Regions from separate parts of the Leifsonia sp. ZF2019 genome, predicted to be linked through region 3. Evidence: predicted binding sites of a transcription regulator. Region 3 holds the regulator's gene; each other region holds the start of a gene.

Region 1 (5,096 bases), 1.5 Mb from region 3:
CCCAGTCGCCCAGCAGCTGGCGGCCCAGCGCCTCGACGTCGACGCGCGGGGACGGACCGGCGGCGGCGGAAGACGCGGGCTCGGGGGCGGGTGCGGGTGCGGGTGCGGGTGCAGCGGCGGGGACGCGCTCGGCAGTGTCAACCATGAGTTCCTCTTCGATTCTCTCGTGGGTCGCTGACACGCTACGTCCGCTCGCGCGGAAGCGGAAACGCGCGGTGCGCCGCCTACAAACGCCGGTCGCACGTCCCGCCGGGCGGTTGTGGGATCCTCCAAATCCGGGAGCCCCTGCTTGGAGGATCCACAACCTCCGCGCGGCTTACTTGATCGTCACCGAGTTGGCCAGGTCGTTCATCGCGCCGACGCTGGAGGCGTTGACCTGGTAGCCGAAGCTCGAGCCCGAGTACGCCGGACCGGACCAGATCTTGGTCGTGCAGCCCGCGAAGCTCTTGAACGAGCTGACGCGTCCCGCCCAGCCGACCGAGCTGAGCGGACCGAACTGGTAGACCGTGGAGCCGTTGCAGGCGCCGGAGTTCGTGATCTGGAAGACGGCGCCGCCGTAGCCGGCGTCGTCGAAGAGCTGGGTCTGGACATAGGTGGCGCGGGCGCCGGTGCCCGGGGCCGCGGGCGTCGCCGACGAGCGCTGTGCCCCCGGCCCGATCACCACGAGGTGCTGCTCGGCGAGCACGGCCGCGTTGAGGTCCTCGCCCGGGTCGACGCACACGAGCGAGGCCGTGCCGAGGTCGTAGGAGCACGACGCGAGCGGAGCCGCCGCGGCGTTCGCGGCCGCGGCGGGCGCCACGGCGAGTGCGAGCGCGGCCAGGCCGGCGAGCAGGAGGCGGGCTGAGCGGGCGGATCGGGTGGTTCGGGTGGTTCGGGTCATCTCGGGTCCCCTTGAGTGTCATTGTGCCGGCGGGTTCCAGCACGTCTCGATTCTCTCGACGCCCCTTCCGACCTTCTTCGGTGCGCGCACCGATCCTGAGAGGATCGGCCCAGGAGGCACATTCCCTAGTCATGAGCGATCTCGCCAACGAGACCGACGCCACGGGCGCGGCAGCGTCCGACGTGTCGGACGTCGCTCTGCTGGCGGAGCTCGCGGCAGGGAGCAAAGCCGCGTTCTCGCGCCTCTACGACCGCCACAGCCGCATCGTCTACGCGTACGCCGCCTCCCGTCTCACCACCCGCGACGACGTGGAGGAGATCAGTCAGGACGTCTTCGTCACTCTGTGGCGCAAGCGGTCCGCTCTGTCGATCGCCGGCGAGTCCGCGCTGCCGTGGCTGCTGGTGACCTGCCGCAACCTCATCCTGAACCGGCGACGGGCGAACCAGTCGGCCGCCCGCCGCCGCACCGACGCGCCCGTCGACGACACGCTTGCGGACACCGCTCCCGGGCCGGACGTGATGACCGAGCGCGCGCAGCTGCTCGCGCTCGTCGAGGCCGCCGCCGCGCGACTGCCCGAGCCGGATCGGACGATCTTCGAGCTCTGCATCCGGGGGTATGCGAGCTACGAGGAGGCCGCGGTGGCCGCCGGGATCAGCGCCGGTGCGGTGCGCAATCGACTCAGCCGGCTGCGCACGCGCCTCCGGTCCGAACTCCAGACACTCAGGGGGACCGATGACTGACCGCAGTCTGCTCCCGGACGACACGCGATTCGAGGAGCTGAAGGACCGCCTCCTCGACACGATCGCGACGGACGATCGCCGCCGCACACGCCGCCATCGGCTCGCCGCGATCGGTATCGCCGGCGTGCTCGTCGCCGGCACGACCGCCGGCGGTATCGCCATCGCCCGGGCGAGCCAGGGCGAGATCAACGACACCGTCGAGTGCTACGGGACCGCCGACCTCAACGGGCCGTCCTTCACCTCGGCGTGGCAGCCCGGCGACCTCGAGGCGACCACCCCCACCCCGCTGGAGCAGCGCATCGCGCTCGCGGAGGACCAGTGCGCGGCGGGGTGGCGTATCGGGTCTTTCCGCCCGCAGGGCAGTTCGAGCGACGCGGACGAGCCCGTCCCCGCCTTGAAGGCCTGCCAGCTGCCCGACGGTCGCCTGGCCGTCTTCCCCTCGGAGCGGGCGGTGGCGGACCTGTGCGCACGCTTGGGCCTCTCGCTCCCGACGCCTTGAACCCGGATCCCGCGAGGAAACCGTTGGCACTCTCATAGGGAGAGTGCTAATCTGGTGCCGGGTCACGGGGACCCTCGTGACCCTTCGTTCGCATCGCGAAAGGAGATTGATCATGTCTGTCCCATTTGATGTCGTGAGCCAGTTCGACCGCATCGCGTCGAGCATCTTCGACACCGGCCGCTCGCCTCGCCTGATGCCGGTCGACCTCTTCCGTGAGGGCGATCAGTACGTCCTGAGCGCCGACCTCCCGGGCATCGACCCCTCGTCGGTCGACCTCGACGTCGACGGCCAGCTCCTCACCATCCGGGCCGAACGCCTCGCCCCCGCCCGCGAGAACGTCAAGTGGCTCGCGCACGAGCGGCCGTTCGGCGCCTACATGCGGCAGTTCACCCTGGGCGACGGCGTCGACGTCGAGAGGATCACCGCCAACTACGAGCACGGCGTGCTCTCGGTCATCATCCCGATGGCCGAACGCGCGAAGCCGCGCAAGATCAGGGTCGGTACGGCCGACGAGCGCAAAGAAGTGGCGGCGTGACTGACGTCGGTCCGCGCTGAAGACGGCACGACTCACCCGCTGACAGCGAAGGAGCCATTCTCCGCACCGACAGGTGGGGAGAACGGCTCCTTCGTTCGTCTGCGGCGACGCGGGGTGGCGGTCAGGCCGCGCGGCGCGCCTGACGCGGCACCGCGCGGAGCGCATCCCGCGCGTGGACGCCTTCCCGTCCGGCGAGGACCGTTCCCGGCTCCAGCTGGGCATCGCGCTCGATACGCGCACCGTTGCCGATCATGGCGTTCGCGCCGATCTTGGCGTTGCTGCCGATCTTCGCGTTGCTGCCGACCACACTGCCCGCGCCGATGTGGACATTCGCGCCCACGAACGTGCGGTCGCCGACGGTGGCTCCACGGTCGACCCAGCTGCCCGCGCCGACATAGGCGTCGAGCCCGACCCGGGCCTCCGCCTCGACATAGGCGGTCGGCTCGATGTAGGCCGACTCCGCGACACGCGCCGTCGGAGCGACCAGCCCCCGGCCGTTGGCGTGCCGCCGATACTTGATCACTGCGCCGGTCTCGTCCTCGAGCTCCTCGATCATCCGTGCCATCGTCTCCTCCTTCGAGATCGTCGCCTGTGCGGACAGTGTCCTGCCCGAACATCGGTACAACACTGGGAGGCGTCCGAAGATTCCCTGATCGCCCCAGCGAATCGCCACCGTACGCCCGACCGCGCGACGAGACCAGGGGATCAGGTGGGAGTCGGCAGGGAGTCGGGTGCTACCCCTCGGCAGCCACCACGTCGAGCAACGCCTGGCCGTACGCTTCCCGCTTCTTCGCCCCGATCCCGCTGATGCCGTCGAGGTCACCGAGGCTGGCGGGGCGGGCGGAGGCGACGGCGCGCAGGGTGGCGTCGCCGAAGACGATGTAGGCGGGGACGCCCTGCGACTTGGCCTCGCCGGCGCGCCACGCGCGGAGCGCCTCGAAGAGCGGCAGATCGGCCGCGGAGACGTCGGCGGGTGCGGCGCTGCGGGAGGAGCGGCTCGCCCGCTCGGGGCGTTCGGGCTCCCGGCGCAGGATGACGGGACGCTCCCCGGCCAGCACGGCCGCACTGTCGGGGGTGAGGACGAGCACGCCGTACTCGCCCTCCGGCTTGAGGAGCTCCTGGGCGATGAGCTGCCGCACGACGCCGCGCCACTGGCTCTCGCTGAGGTCGGCGCCGATGCCCCAGGTGGAGAGGGCGTCGTGGCCGTACTGCTCGACGCGGGGCGTGCGCTTGCCGCGCACGATGTCGACGAGGTGGCCGGCGCCGAAACGCTGGTTGCGCTCGCGGGCGAGCCGCACGACGGTGGAGAGGAGCTTCTGCGCGGGCACGGTGCCGTCCCAGCTCTCGGGTGGGGTGAGGCAGGTGTCGCAGTTGCCGCACGGCTCGGAGCGCTGCCCGAAGTAGCCGAGCAGGTTCACCCGACGGCACTGCACCGTCTCGCACAAGGCGAGCATGGCGTCCAGATGCTGCGTGAGCCGGCGGCGGTGCGCGAGGTCGCCCGGGGAGTCGTCGATCATCCGGCGCTGCTGCACGACGTCGTGCAGGCCATAGGCGAGCCAGGCCGTCGAGGGGAGGCCGTCGCGGCCCGCGCGCCCCGTCTCCTGGTAGTAGCCCTCCACCGACTTCGGGAGGTCGATGTGGGCGACGAAGCGCACGTCCGGCTTGTCGATGCCCATGCCGAAGGCGATGGTCGCGACCACGATCACGCCCTCCTCGCGGAGGAAGCGCGACTGGGTCCGCGCGCGCAGCCCCGCGTCGAGACCGGCGTGATACGGGAGGGCGGTGAGCCCGCGTGCCGAGAGGAACTCGGCCGTGCGCTCCACGGAGTTGCGCGAGAGGGCGTAGACGATGCCCGCCTCGCCCGGGTGCTCCACTGTGATGAAGTCGAGCAGCTGCTTGCGCACCTCCACCTTGGGCACGATGCGGTACTGGATGTTGGGGCGGTCGAAGTCGGCGACGAAGTGCTGCGCCTGCTCGAGCCGGAGCCGCGACGTGATCTCGCGATGCGTGGCCTCGGTGGCGGTGGCGGTGAGCGCGATGCGCGGCACGCCGGGCCAGCGGTCGGCCAGCTCGGAGAGCGCGAGGTAGTCGGGCCGGAAGTCGTGGCCCCACTGCGAGACGCAGTGCGCCTCGTCGATGGCGAACAGTGCGATGCGGCCGCGCTCGAGGAAGCGCTTGGTGGCCTCCGACGACAGCCGCTCGGGCGCGACGTAGAGGATGTCGAGCTCCCCCGACAGGTAGGCGCGCTCGACGGCCGCACGCTGCTGGCCGTCCTGCGTGGAGTTGAGGAACGCCGCACGCACGCCCACCGCGGTGAGCGCGTCGACCTGATCCTGCATGAGCGCGATCAGCGGGGACACGACGACACCGGTGCCCTCCCGCACCAGAGACGGGATCTGGTAGCAGAGGCTCTTGCCTCCGCCCGTGGGCATCAGGACGACC
Region 2 (5,096 bases), 1.1 Mb from region 3:
AACCGGTAGAGCGCGTGCTCGTCCTCCACCACGCAGTCCACCAGCACCTGCGTCGCCCCGGTGCACGCCGCGCAGAAGCGGACGGACGGGTGCCGGCCGAGCGCGGCGCCGACCTCCTCGACCCGGTCCGGAGACACCTGGAGCCAGGTGAGCGCCTCGACACGCAGCCCGTGCAGAGCCGGACTGATCTCGGTGCGCACATGGAGGACTCCCGCCCCCAGCAGTGCGTCGAGTCGCCGCTTCACGGTCGGCGGCGTGACGCCGATGCGGTCGGCGACATCGCTCGCCGTCGCGCGGCCATCCTCTGCGAGCACGGCCACGAGTCGGTCGTCGTCGGCGGAGAGGACCATCCGTCCCCCGGCACGCGGCGTGTCGCTGACGCCGTTGCGCAGGTGCGCGAGCACAGCCGGCGGAAGAGGGATGGCGGTCCAGTCGAACCCGGACCGGAAGTACTTGAGCACTGTCCCGACGCGCACGGAGACCAGGTGATCGAGTTCGGGGAGGTCCTCCACGACCAGGCGCGCACTGTCCTCGGGGGTACGCGGCATCAGCTGGCAGATCACGTCGGCTCCGCTCTCCAGCACCGAGACGCTCGAGGCGTCGGTGCGGGTGGCGAGGGCGCGCGCGACGGCGACGGCGTGCCCGGGTCGAGTTCCGATCTGGATGACGAGCGGACGCGCGTCGCCGACCATCGTCGTGTCGAGGTAGGTGGAGACGCGCACGGCCCCCACGTCGAGCAGTCGCTGCCCGCGGCGCGCGACCGTGCGCACGGGGGCGTCGAGCACGGTCGCGATGAGCCCCCAGCTGGCACGGCCGTTCGCCTGCAGCGCCGCCGCGATACGGGAGTCGAGTTCGTCGAAGTCGGTCGAGATGGCCACGGCCCTACGCTAGCCGCGCATCCCGGCGCGTGGCGCGAGCGGAGAGGATCATGTCGGCGCTGAGGACGACGAGTGCGAGCCAGACGATCCCGAATCCGAGCCACCGCTCGGGCGGCATCGCCTCGTGCAGCACGAACACGCCGACGAGGAACTGGATGAGCGGGGTGATGTACTGCACGAAGCCCATGTACACCAGGGGGAGGCGACGCGACGCCGCCGCGAAGAACAGCAAAGGCACCGCTGTGACCACGCCCGCGCCGGCGAGTGCGACCGCGTGCCAGACGCCGTACGCCCCGAGGGTGATGCCCGCGGTCATGCCCACGACGACGAGCTGCACCACCGCGACAGGCGTGAGCCACATCGTCTCGAGAGTGAGACCGGAGACCGCGTCGACGGCGGGGCCGACGCGCTTCTTGATCAGCCCGTAGAGCCCGAACGACAAGGCGAGCACCAGCGCGATCCACGGGAACGCCCCGTAGCCGACCGCCAGCACGACCACCGCGACGGCGCTCAGACCGACCGCCACCCACTGAGCCGGGCGCAGCCCCTCCCGCTGCACGAGCACCCCGAGCAGGATGGTGACGATCGGGTTGATGAAGTATCCGAGAGCCGCCTCGACGACGTGGCCGGTCACGGTGGCGAGCACGTACGTCTGCCAGTTGACATAGATGAGGGCTCCAGCGAGCGCCATCGTGAACAGGATGCGCGGGGTGCGCAGCAGCCCGATGAACGGACGCCACGCCCGCGTGACGGTCAGCAGAAGTGCGCAGAAGACCAGCGAGAACACGACCCGCCAGGCGACGATCTCCCACGCGGTGGCCGGAGCCAGGGCGATGAAGTAGAGGGTCAGCACACCCCACAGCACATGTGCGGAGAGGGCGAAGATCAGTCCGGAGGTGCGGTGGTCGGCCGCGCGGGGAGAAGGTGGTGGCACCCGACCGACTCTAGCCACAGCGGCCGACGAACGACGACGGCCCGGATGCCAGAGGCATCCGGGCCGATCGTGGAGCGGGGTGCGTCAGCGGACGACGACCGCGAGCACGTCGCGGGCCGAGAGCACGAGGAAGTCCTCGCCGCCGAACTTGACCTCGGTGCCACCGTACTTGGAGTAGATGACCTTGTCGCCGACGGCGACGTCGAGGGGGATGCGGTTGCCGTTGTCGTCGATGCGGCCGGGGCCCACGGCGACGACCTCGCCCTCCTGCGGCTTCTCCTTGGCGGTGTCGGGGATGACCAGACCGGACGCAGTGGTCTGCTCAGCCTCGACCTGCTTGATGACGATGCGATCTTCGAGCGGCTTGATGGAGACCGACACGTTGACCCCTTTCCTATGACGAACGGTGTCTTGACAGAAGACGTGATTAGCAGCCTCGCACTGCGAGTGCTAACAGGAGTCTAGAGGGTGCGTTAGCAGTCACGCAACGTGAGTGCCAAGAGGTAGCGTGAGGATCATGGACCGGTCCGAATTCCTCGAACTGCTGAGCCCGGAGGGGCTCCGGCTGCTCGACTCCCTTCCGCCGTACCAGACGGAGAAGGACGTGGTCCGGCTCGTCTCGGATCTGCGCAAGCAGGGCCACGCCCCCGGCCTCGTGGCCGCTGTGCTGACGCAGTCGAAGCTGCGGCGGAAGGCCGTCGCGAAATTCGGCGACTTCGCCTCCCGGATGCTCTTCACGGAGGCCGGCCTCGAACAGGCGACGCGTCTCGCGGTGGCCGCCCGGCATGCGGGCCGCTTCCGCTCCGCGGGCCTCACCCGCGTCGCCGACCTCGGCTGCGGGATCGGCGGCGACGCCCTCGCCGTCGCGGCGATCGAGCTGGACGTGACGGCCGTCGAGGCCGACGAGGTCACGGCCGCGATCGCGGCGTACAACCTGGCTCCGTTCCCGAACGCGACGGTGGTGCACGGCCGCGCCGAGGACGCCGATCTGCGCAGCGTCGACGCCGTCTTCCTCGACCCCGCGCGTCGCACCGCCGGCCACACGCAGACCGAGCGGCTCACCGACCCCGACGACTACACCCCCTCGCTCGGCTTCGCCTACGAACTCGCGACCGGCCGGTCGGTCGGGCTCAAGCTGGGCCCCGGATTCGATCGCGACCTCATCCCGTCGAACGCCGAGGCGCAGTGGATCTCGTCCGACGGGCAGGTCGTCGAGCTCGGCCTCTGGTTCGGCGCGCTCGCGCGGCCGCACATCCGCCGCGCCGCGCTGGTGCTGCGCGGCGACGAGGCCCATGAGCTCACGGCGGAGAGCGACAGCGAGGACGCCGAGACCGGCGAACTCGGCGAATACGTCTACGAGCCCGACGGCTCCGTCATCCGCGCTCGATTGATCGGCGACCTCGCCCGGCAGCTGGACGGCCGGATGGTCGCCGACGGCATCGCCTACATCACGGCGGACCACGCGATGCCGACGCCGTTCGCCGCCGGATTCCGGGTGCTCGAGACGCTGCCGTACGGGGAGCGGGATCTGAGGCGGGCCCTGCGCGAGCGCGGCGTCGGCTCCCTGGAGATCAAGAAGCGCGGCGTGGATGTCGATCCCGCCGCGCTCCGCAGACGTCTGGCGCTCGCAGGCGACCGCTCGGCGACCCTGATCCTGACCCGGATCGCCGGGCGGCACACCGCCCTGCTGGCCGAGCGGCTCTGAGGCCGCCCGGCCAGCGCGAGCCGTGTCCGCTCAGTAGGTGTTGTAGGTGGCGCTGAAGCTGGCGAAGAGGACCGCCAGCCCGATCCACACGATGATCGCGATCGCGATGCTGACGAAGCCGAGGATGAGGCCGGTGAGCCAGAACCCCTTCGCCTGCGGCTCCTTGCTGCGACCGAGGAAGCCGAGGACGACCGCCGCGACTCCGAAGAGCACGCCGACGCCCCATGCGATGTTGAGCACGATGCCGACGATGCCGCCGACGAGGGACAGGATGCTCAGGATCGGCGACTTGGACGGCGCGGCGTAGGGCTGGGCGTAGCCGGGGGCCGGCTGTCCGTAGGCCGGCGCTCCGTAGCCAGGAGCCGGCTGCTGCTGGCCGTACGGCGCCTGCTGCTGGCCGTACGGCTGCTGCGGCTGCTGACCGTACGGCTGCTGCGGCTGCTGACCGTACGGCTGCTGCGGCTGCTGGCCGTAGGGCTGCTGCGGCGCCTGCGGCTGCTGGCCGTACGGCTGCTGCGGCGCCTGCGGCTGCTGGCCGTACGGCTGCTGCGGAGCCTGCGGCTGCGGAGGCGTGTACGCGGGTGCCGCGGGCGGAACCGGAGCGGCGGGTGCGGCCGGGGCGGGCTCTGCGGCGGCGGGCGTGGGCTCAGGGGCAGCCGGGGCGACGGGCTCCGCGGGCGGGACCACTCCGTTCTGGGCGTCGGGGTCCGTGGGGCCGGCGGGCGCGTTCGGATCGGTCATGTTCCGCATCTCCTTCAGGTGGGAGTTTCTGGGAACTCCCTGTATCGATTCCATCGTCCCAGCGCTGTCGGAACGTGTCAACGACTCAGCGTGCCACCTGGATCTCGGTGACGGGAAGCGTCGAGTCGGCGGCGAACGTCGGCTCGCTCGGCGCGTGTCCCGCCATCACGAGCTGGGCGCCGAGAGCCGCGATCATCGCGCCGTTGTCGGTGCAGAGCGAGAGCGCGGGGATGCGGAGCGCGATGCCCGCTTCGCGCGTGCGTTCGGCCGCGAGCTGACGCACCCGCGCGTTCGCGACGACCCCGCCGCCCAGCAGGAGCCGGGGCACGTCGTGGTCGCGGCAGGCCGCGACCGCCTTGCTGAGCAGCACGTCGACGACGGCCTCGCGGAAAGAGGCGGCGACATCGGGGACCGGCACCTCCTCGCCCGCGTCCTGGCGCTGCTCGACCCAGCGGGCGACTGCCGTCTTCAGCCCGGAGAACGAGAAGTCGTACCGATGGCGCTCGAGGTCTCTCGGCTTGGTCAGCCCGCGCGGGAACCGGATGGCGCGCGGGTCGCCGTCCGCCGCGACGCGGTCGATCTGCGGACCGCCGGGATACGGCAGGCCCAGCACGCGCGCCACCTTGTCGAAGGCCTCCCCCGCCGCGTCGTCGATGGTCTCGCCGAGGAGCTCGACGTCGGAGACCAGATCCCTGACGAGCAGGAGGGACGTGTGACCGCCGGAGACCAGCAACGCGATCGTCGGCAGCTCGACCGGGTGACCGGGGCCACCCGCTGCGTCGAGCAGGTCCGCCCCGACGTGACCGACGAGGTGATTGACCGCGTAGAGGGGCTTGTC
Region 3 (5,096 bases):
ACTGCTCGGTCTTGGGGACGACGAGCAGGTGCACCGGCGCCTTCGGCGCGATGTCACGGAACGCGATGATGCGCTCGCCGTCGTAGACGATGTCGGCCGGGATCTCCCCCGCGATGATGCGCGAGAAGATCGAGGGCTGTGCGCTTTCCATGCCGTCCATCCTATTCGTCCCCTGGGACACATCCGCCGCTGTCCGCTACCAGCGTCCGAGAGCGGCGTTCAGCACCGCGAGGGCGGCGGGTCCGGCGGTGGAGGTGCGCAACACGGTGGCGCCGAGTCGGACGATGCGCGCGCCGGACGCTCGCAGCGCCTCCAGCTCGGCGGGGGCGATCCCGCCCTCAGGACCGACCACGAGCACGAGTTCGCGCGATCCGGGAGCCAGGTCGGTGAGCGCCGACTCCCCGGTCGGCTCCAGCACGAGCACGTCGGCATCGGAGGCGAGCGCCGCGACCTGCGCCGTGCTCGCGAGCGCGCCCACCTCGGGCACCCAGGCCCGGATCGACTGCTTCGAGGCCTCACGCACGATCGACGACCAGCGCTCGCGGCCCTTCGCGACCTTCGCGCCCTCCCAGCGCGACACCGAGCGCGCCGCCGCCCACGGTACGACGCGGTCGACGCCCAGCTCGGTCGCCGCCTGGATCGCGAGCTCGTCGCGGTCGCCTTTCGCCAGCGCCTGGACGAGGGTGATGCGCGGGGCCGAGGGCTCGATACGCTCCACGGCGTCCACCTCGATGGTCAGCTCCGTGTTCGAGGCGACGACGACCTCCCCCGAGGCGAGCAGGCCGCGGCCGTTGCCGATCAGCACGGTCTGGCCCGTGCGCGTCCGGTTCACCGTCGCGGCGTGCTTCGCCTCGGGGCCGGTGAGCGTGAGCCGAGCGCCCGGCACCGCCGTCTCGAGGTCTTCGCGGAGGTACAGCGAGCTCATCGGATCAGAGGTTCAGGAACCGGTCGCGGAGCTTCGCGAAGAGCCCCTGCTGAAAGCGGGCGAGCGACGGCTCCACCGACTGGTGCGTGGCCGCGAACTTCTTGATGAGCTCCTTCTCCTTGTGGTCGAGCTTGGTCGGCGTGACCACCTGGATGCCCACCCGCAGATCGCCGCGGCCGCTGCCACGCAGGTGGGTGATGCCGCGATCCTTCACGGTGATGATGTCAGCGCTCTGGGTGCCGGCCTTGAGGTCGAGGCGGATGTCGCCGTCGAGGGCCTTCATCGTCGCCGTGGTGCCGAGGATCGCATCGACCATGGACACCTCCAGCGTGCACAGGAGGTCGTCGCCGTCGCGGCTGAAGACGTCGTGGTGCTTCACCTTGATCTCGAGGTACAGGTCCCCGTTGGGGCCACCGGCGGGACCGGCCTCGCCGCTGCCCGGCATCTGCAGGCGCAACCCGGTGTCGACGCCGGCGGGGATGTCCACCGGGACGGTGCGGCGGGCGCGCACGCGGCCCTGGCCCTGGCACGTCACGCACGGCGTCGCGATCACGGTGCCGTAGCCGCGGCAGGTGCCGCACGGCGTCGAGGTCATGACATTGCCGAGCAGCGAGCGCACGGAGCGCTGGAGGCTGCCGGTGCCGTGGCAGATGTCGCAGGTCACCGGCGCGGTGCCCGGCTGGCAGCACGAGCCGTTGCAGGTCTCGCAGACCACCGCGGTGTCGACCTCGAGGTCGCGGTGCGTGCCGAAGACGACCTCGTCGAGGTCGACCTCCACGCGCAGCAGAGCGTCCTGCCCGCGCTCGCGCCTGGACCGCGGGCCGCGCTGGGCACCGCCTCCGCCACCGAAGAACGTCTCGAAGATGTCGCCGAACCCCGCGAAATCGCCCTGGCCGCCACCGCCGAAGCCGGACGAGCCGCCGAGGTCGTACTGCTGGCGCTGCTGCGGGTCGCTCAGCACGTCGTACGCGTGCGTGACGAGCTTGAAGCGCTCCTGCGCCTCCGAGCTGGGGTTCACGTCCGGGTGCAGCTCGCGCGCGAGCCGGCGGTACGCCTTCTTGATCTCGTCGGGGGTGGCGTTGCGCTCAACGCCGAGGACTTCGTAGTGGTCGGCCACGTAAGGTGCGTTCCTTCTCGTTTGTCGTGTGTTCTAGTCGCCGAGGAGGCGGGAGAGGTAGCGGGCGACCGCGCGGACGGCGGCCATGTTGCCCGAGTAGTCCATGCGGAGCGGCCCGACCAGGCCGATCCTGGCCACGTCGGAGCCGGAGGCGCTGTAGCCGCTCGACAGGATGGAGGCCTCACTGAGGCCGCGGACGGCGTTCTCGCGCCCGATGCTGACGGCGACGCCGTGCTGGTCGAGCGCCATCTCGTCGAACAGCCGCAGCAACACCACCTGCTCCTCGATCGCCTCCAGCACCGGGGTGATGGTGCCCGGGAAGTCGGTCTCGGTGCGGACGAGGTTGGCGGCCCCGGCCATCACGAGCCGCTCCTGACGATTCGCCGCGATCTGGTCGAGCAGGGCGCTCGCGACCGGCGCGACGAGCTCGCGCGTCCGCTCCGCGAGGGCGCCAGGCAGCTCGCGCAGCCGGGCGGCCGCATCGGGAAGCGAGAGCCCGGCGGCGGCGCCGTTGATGGCGCCCCGGATCTCGGCGATCTCGGCGTCGTCGAGCTCGCTGCCGAGCTCGATGACGCGCTGCTCCACCGCCCCGGAGTCGGTGATGAGCACGCTCAGGAGTCTGTGCGGAGCGAGCGACACCAGCTCGATGTGCCGGATGCGGGAGCGCGACACGGAGGGGTACTGCACCAGCGCGACCTGGTTGGTCAGCTGGGACAGCAGGCGCACCGTGCGGGCGAGCACGTCGTCCAGGTCGATCGACTCGCCCAGGAAGGTCTCGATCGCCGTACGCTGCGCCTGCGTCAACGGGCGCATCTCGGAGAGGTGGTCGACGAACAGCCGGTAGCCCTTGTCGGTGGGCACGCGACCCGACGAGGTGTGCGGGGCCGCGATCAGCTCCTCCTCTTCGAGCAGGGCCATGTCGTTGCGGATGGTCGCAGCCGAGACGCCGAACGAGTGCCGTTCGACGATGCTCTTCGATCCGACGGGCTCGCGGGAGGCCACATAGTCCTGGACGATCACCCGCAGGACCTCGAGACTGCGCTCGGAGACCATGGCACCCTCCCGTCTGCTCTTAGCACTCAGCGTTCTTGAGTGCTAATCATATCCCGCGAAAGACACGGTCGGATCATTGTCCACGCGGACGCGCGGCTGTACGTTAGCCGCACCGGGTCGGCGTCGTCCGCATCCGATCACGAAAGGGCAACACCATGTCCGATCCCACGCAGCCGCAGAACCCCGAGGGCGGCGTCCCTCCCCAGCAGCCGCCGGTGCCGCCGCAGCAGCCGGCCGGCCCTCCGCCCGGAGTGCCCCAGCAGCCGTACGGCTCGCAGCAGCCCTACGGCGCGCAGCCGGCGGGAGCCCCGCAGCAGCCGTACGCCGCGCCCGGTGCGCCTCTCGACGCCGCACAGGACAAGCAGTGGGCGTCGTTCGCCCACCTCGGCGGCATCCTCTGGTTCCTCCCGTCGCTCATCATCTGGCTCGTCTTCAAAGACCGCGGACAGAAGGCCGACGTCGAGGCCAAGGAGGCGCTCAACTGGCAGATCACCTGGATCATCGTCTGGGTGGCGTCGCAGATCATCGGCATCATCCTCGCCTTCACCGGCGTGGGCTGGCTGCTGTTCGGCCTCCTCATCCCCTGGGCGCTCTACATCCTGAACCTCGTGTTCTCGATCCTCGGCTTCGTCAAGGTGAACAGCGGGGGCTCCTACCGCTACCCGGTGAACTTCCGCTTCATCAAGTAGCGAATCGCTCACGGCGTCTTCTCAGACTCGGGCCTCCGGCCCTAGGCTGTGGTGGTATTCGTCCGTCGATCAGCCCGGGACCCCCGGGCTCCTTGCAAGGAGACACCATGTCCGCAACGCCCCCACCGCCGCCCCAGCAGCCGTACGGAGGCGCTTCTCAGCAGCTGAGCCCCTCCGACGAGAAGCTCTGGGCCACCCTGGTCCACGTCGGCGGAATCCTCTTCAACTGGATCCCCGCGCTCATCGGCTACCTCGTCCTGAAGGACCGCGGCCCGTTCGTCCGCTCGCACACCGCGACCGCGCTGAACTTCCAGCTCACCGTCCTCATCGCGTATGTCGTGAGCGGCATCCTGACCGTCGTCGGCATCGGCCTCATCCTGTGGGCGGCCGTCTGGGTCGTGAACATCGTCTTCAGCATCATCGCCGCCCTCAAGGCGAACCAGGGTCAGTACTACACCTACCCGATCGCCATCAAGTTCGTGAGCTGAGGCTCCCGATCACTCCTCGGCGAGCAGCCGTCTGACGACGGCGTCCGCCAGCAGCCGTCCTCGCAGGGTCAGCGTCACCGACCCGGCGAGGGCGGCTTTTCCGTCGACGAGTCCGTCGGCGATCAGCCCGGCGATCTCCCGGCGCCCCTCGGCGGAGAGCTCCGCCGTGCGGAGCCCTTCCCGGATGCGCGTCAGCAGCAGAACCCGCTCCACCCGGCGCGTCTCGTCGTCGAGCGTCTCACGTCCGGCCGCGGGCGACTCTCCCGCGAGCACGCGCTGCGCGTATGCGGCGGGATGCTTGACGTTCCACCACCGGACGCCGCCGACATGGCTGTGTGCGCCGGGCCCGATGCCCCACCAGTCGTGGCCGAGCCAGTACGAGAGGTTGTGACGGGACCGGTGGTCGTCGTCGCGCGCCCAGTTGCTCACCTCGTACCAGCCGTAGCCGCCGGCGGCGAGCCGCGCGTCCGCCAGCTCGTACATGTCGGCCTGGAGGTCCTCGTCCGGCTGGGGCACCTGGCCGCTCGTGATCTGGCGGGCCAGCTTGGTGCCCGGCTCGACGATCAGGGAGTACGCCGAGAGGTGGTCGGGTGCGCACGCGAGCGCCGTCTCGAGACTCCGCTCCCAGTCGGAGAGCGATTCCCCCGGCGTGCCGTAGATGAGGTCGAGGCTCACCTGCAGGCCGGCCTCCCGCGCCCACTGCACCACGAGCGGGATCCGCTCGGGGTCATGGGTCCGCTCGAGGGTCGCGAGCACGTGCGGGACCGCGGACTGCATCCCGAACGAGACGCGGGTGAAGCCGGCGTCGGCCAGCCGGCGCAGAT

The links. Region 3 encodes HrcA, which represses chaperone genes, less so after heat shock. Its sites were predicted from a motif close to TTNGCACTCGNNNNNNNCGAGTGCNAA; they were not measured.
Region 1: the regulator HrcA is predicted to act here: its motif matches at 2,143-2,169, upstream of IT072_RS17625 (Hsp20/alpha crystallin family protein).
Region 2: the regulator HrcA is predicted to act here: its motif matches at 2,286-2,312, upstream of groES (co-chaperone GroES).

Annotation. Positions count from the first base shown of each region.
Region 1 is NZ_CP065037.1:3,588,189-3,593,284, forward strand. It holds gene IT072_RS17605 (acyl-CoA dehydrogenase family protein) at 1-145, opposite strand, end outside; gene IT072_RS17610 (hypothetical protein) at 317-880, opposite strand; gene IT072_RS17615 (RNA polymerase sigma factor) at 1,012-1,620, shown strand; gene IT072_RS17620 (hypothetical protein) at 1,613-2,119, shown strand; gene IT072_RS17625 (Hsp20/alpha crystallin family protein) at 2,232-2,654, shown strand; gene IT072_RS17630 (DapH/DapD/GlmU-related protein) at 2,776-3,219, opposite strand; gene recQ (DNA helicase RecQ) at 3,389-5,096, opposite strand, start outside.
Region 2 is NZ_CP065037.1:3,251,563-3,256,658, forward strand. It holds gene IT072_RS15990 (Lrp/AsnC family transcriptional regulator) at 1-878, opposite strand, end outside; gene rarD (EamA family transporter RarD) at 883-1,812, opposite strand; gene groES (co-chaperone GroES) at 1,897-2,193, opposite strand; gene IT072_RS16005 (class I SAM-dependent methyltransferase) at 2,330-3,517, shown strand; gene IT072_RS16010 (DUF4190 domain-containing protein) at 3,548-4,258, opposite strand; gene tsaD (tRNA (adenosine(37)-N6)-threonylcarbamoyltransferase complex transferase subunit TsaD) at 4,344-5,096, opposite strand, start outside.
Region 3 is NZ_CP065037.1:2,122,009-2,127,104, reverse strand. It holds gene IT072_RS10465 (histidine triad nucleotide-binding protein) at 1-151, opposite strand, end outside; gene IT072_RS10460 (16S rRNA (uracil(1498)-N(3))-methyltransferase) at 197-925, opposite strand; gene dnaJ (molecular chaperone DnaJ) at 930-2,042, opposite strand; gene hrcA (heat-inducible transcriptional repressor HrcA) at 2,076-3,095, opposite strand; gene IT072_RS10445 (DUF4870 domain-containing protein) at 3,251-3,784, shown strand; gene IT072_RS10440 (DUF4870 domain-containing protein) at 3,892-4,272, shown strand; gene hemW (radical SAM family heme chaperone HemW) at 4,282-5,096, opposite strand, start outside.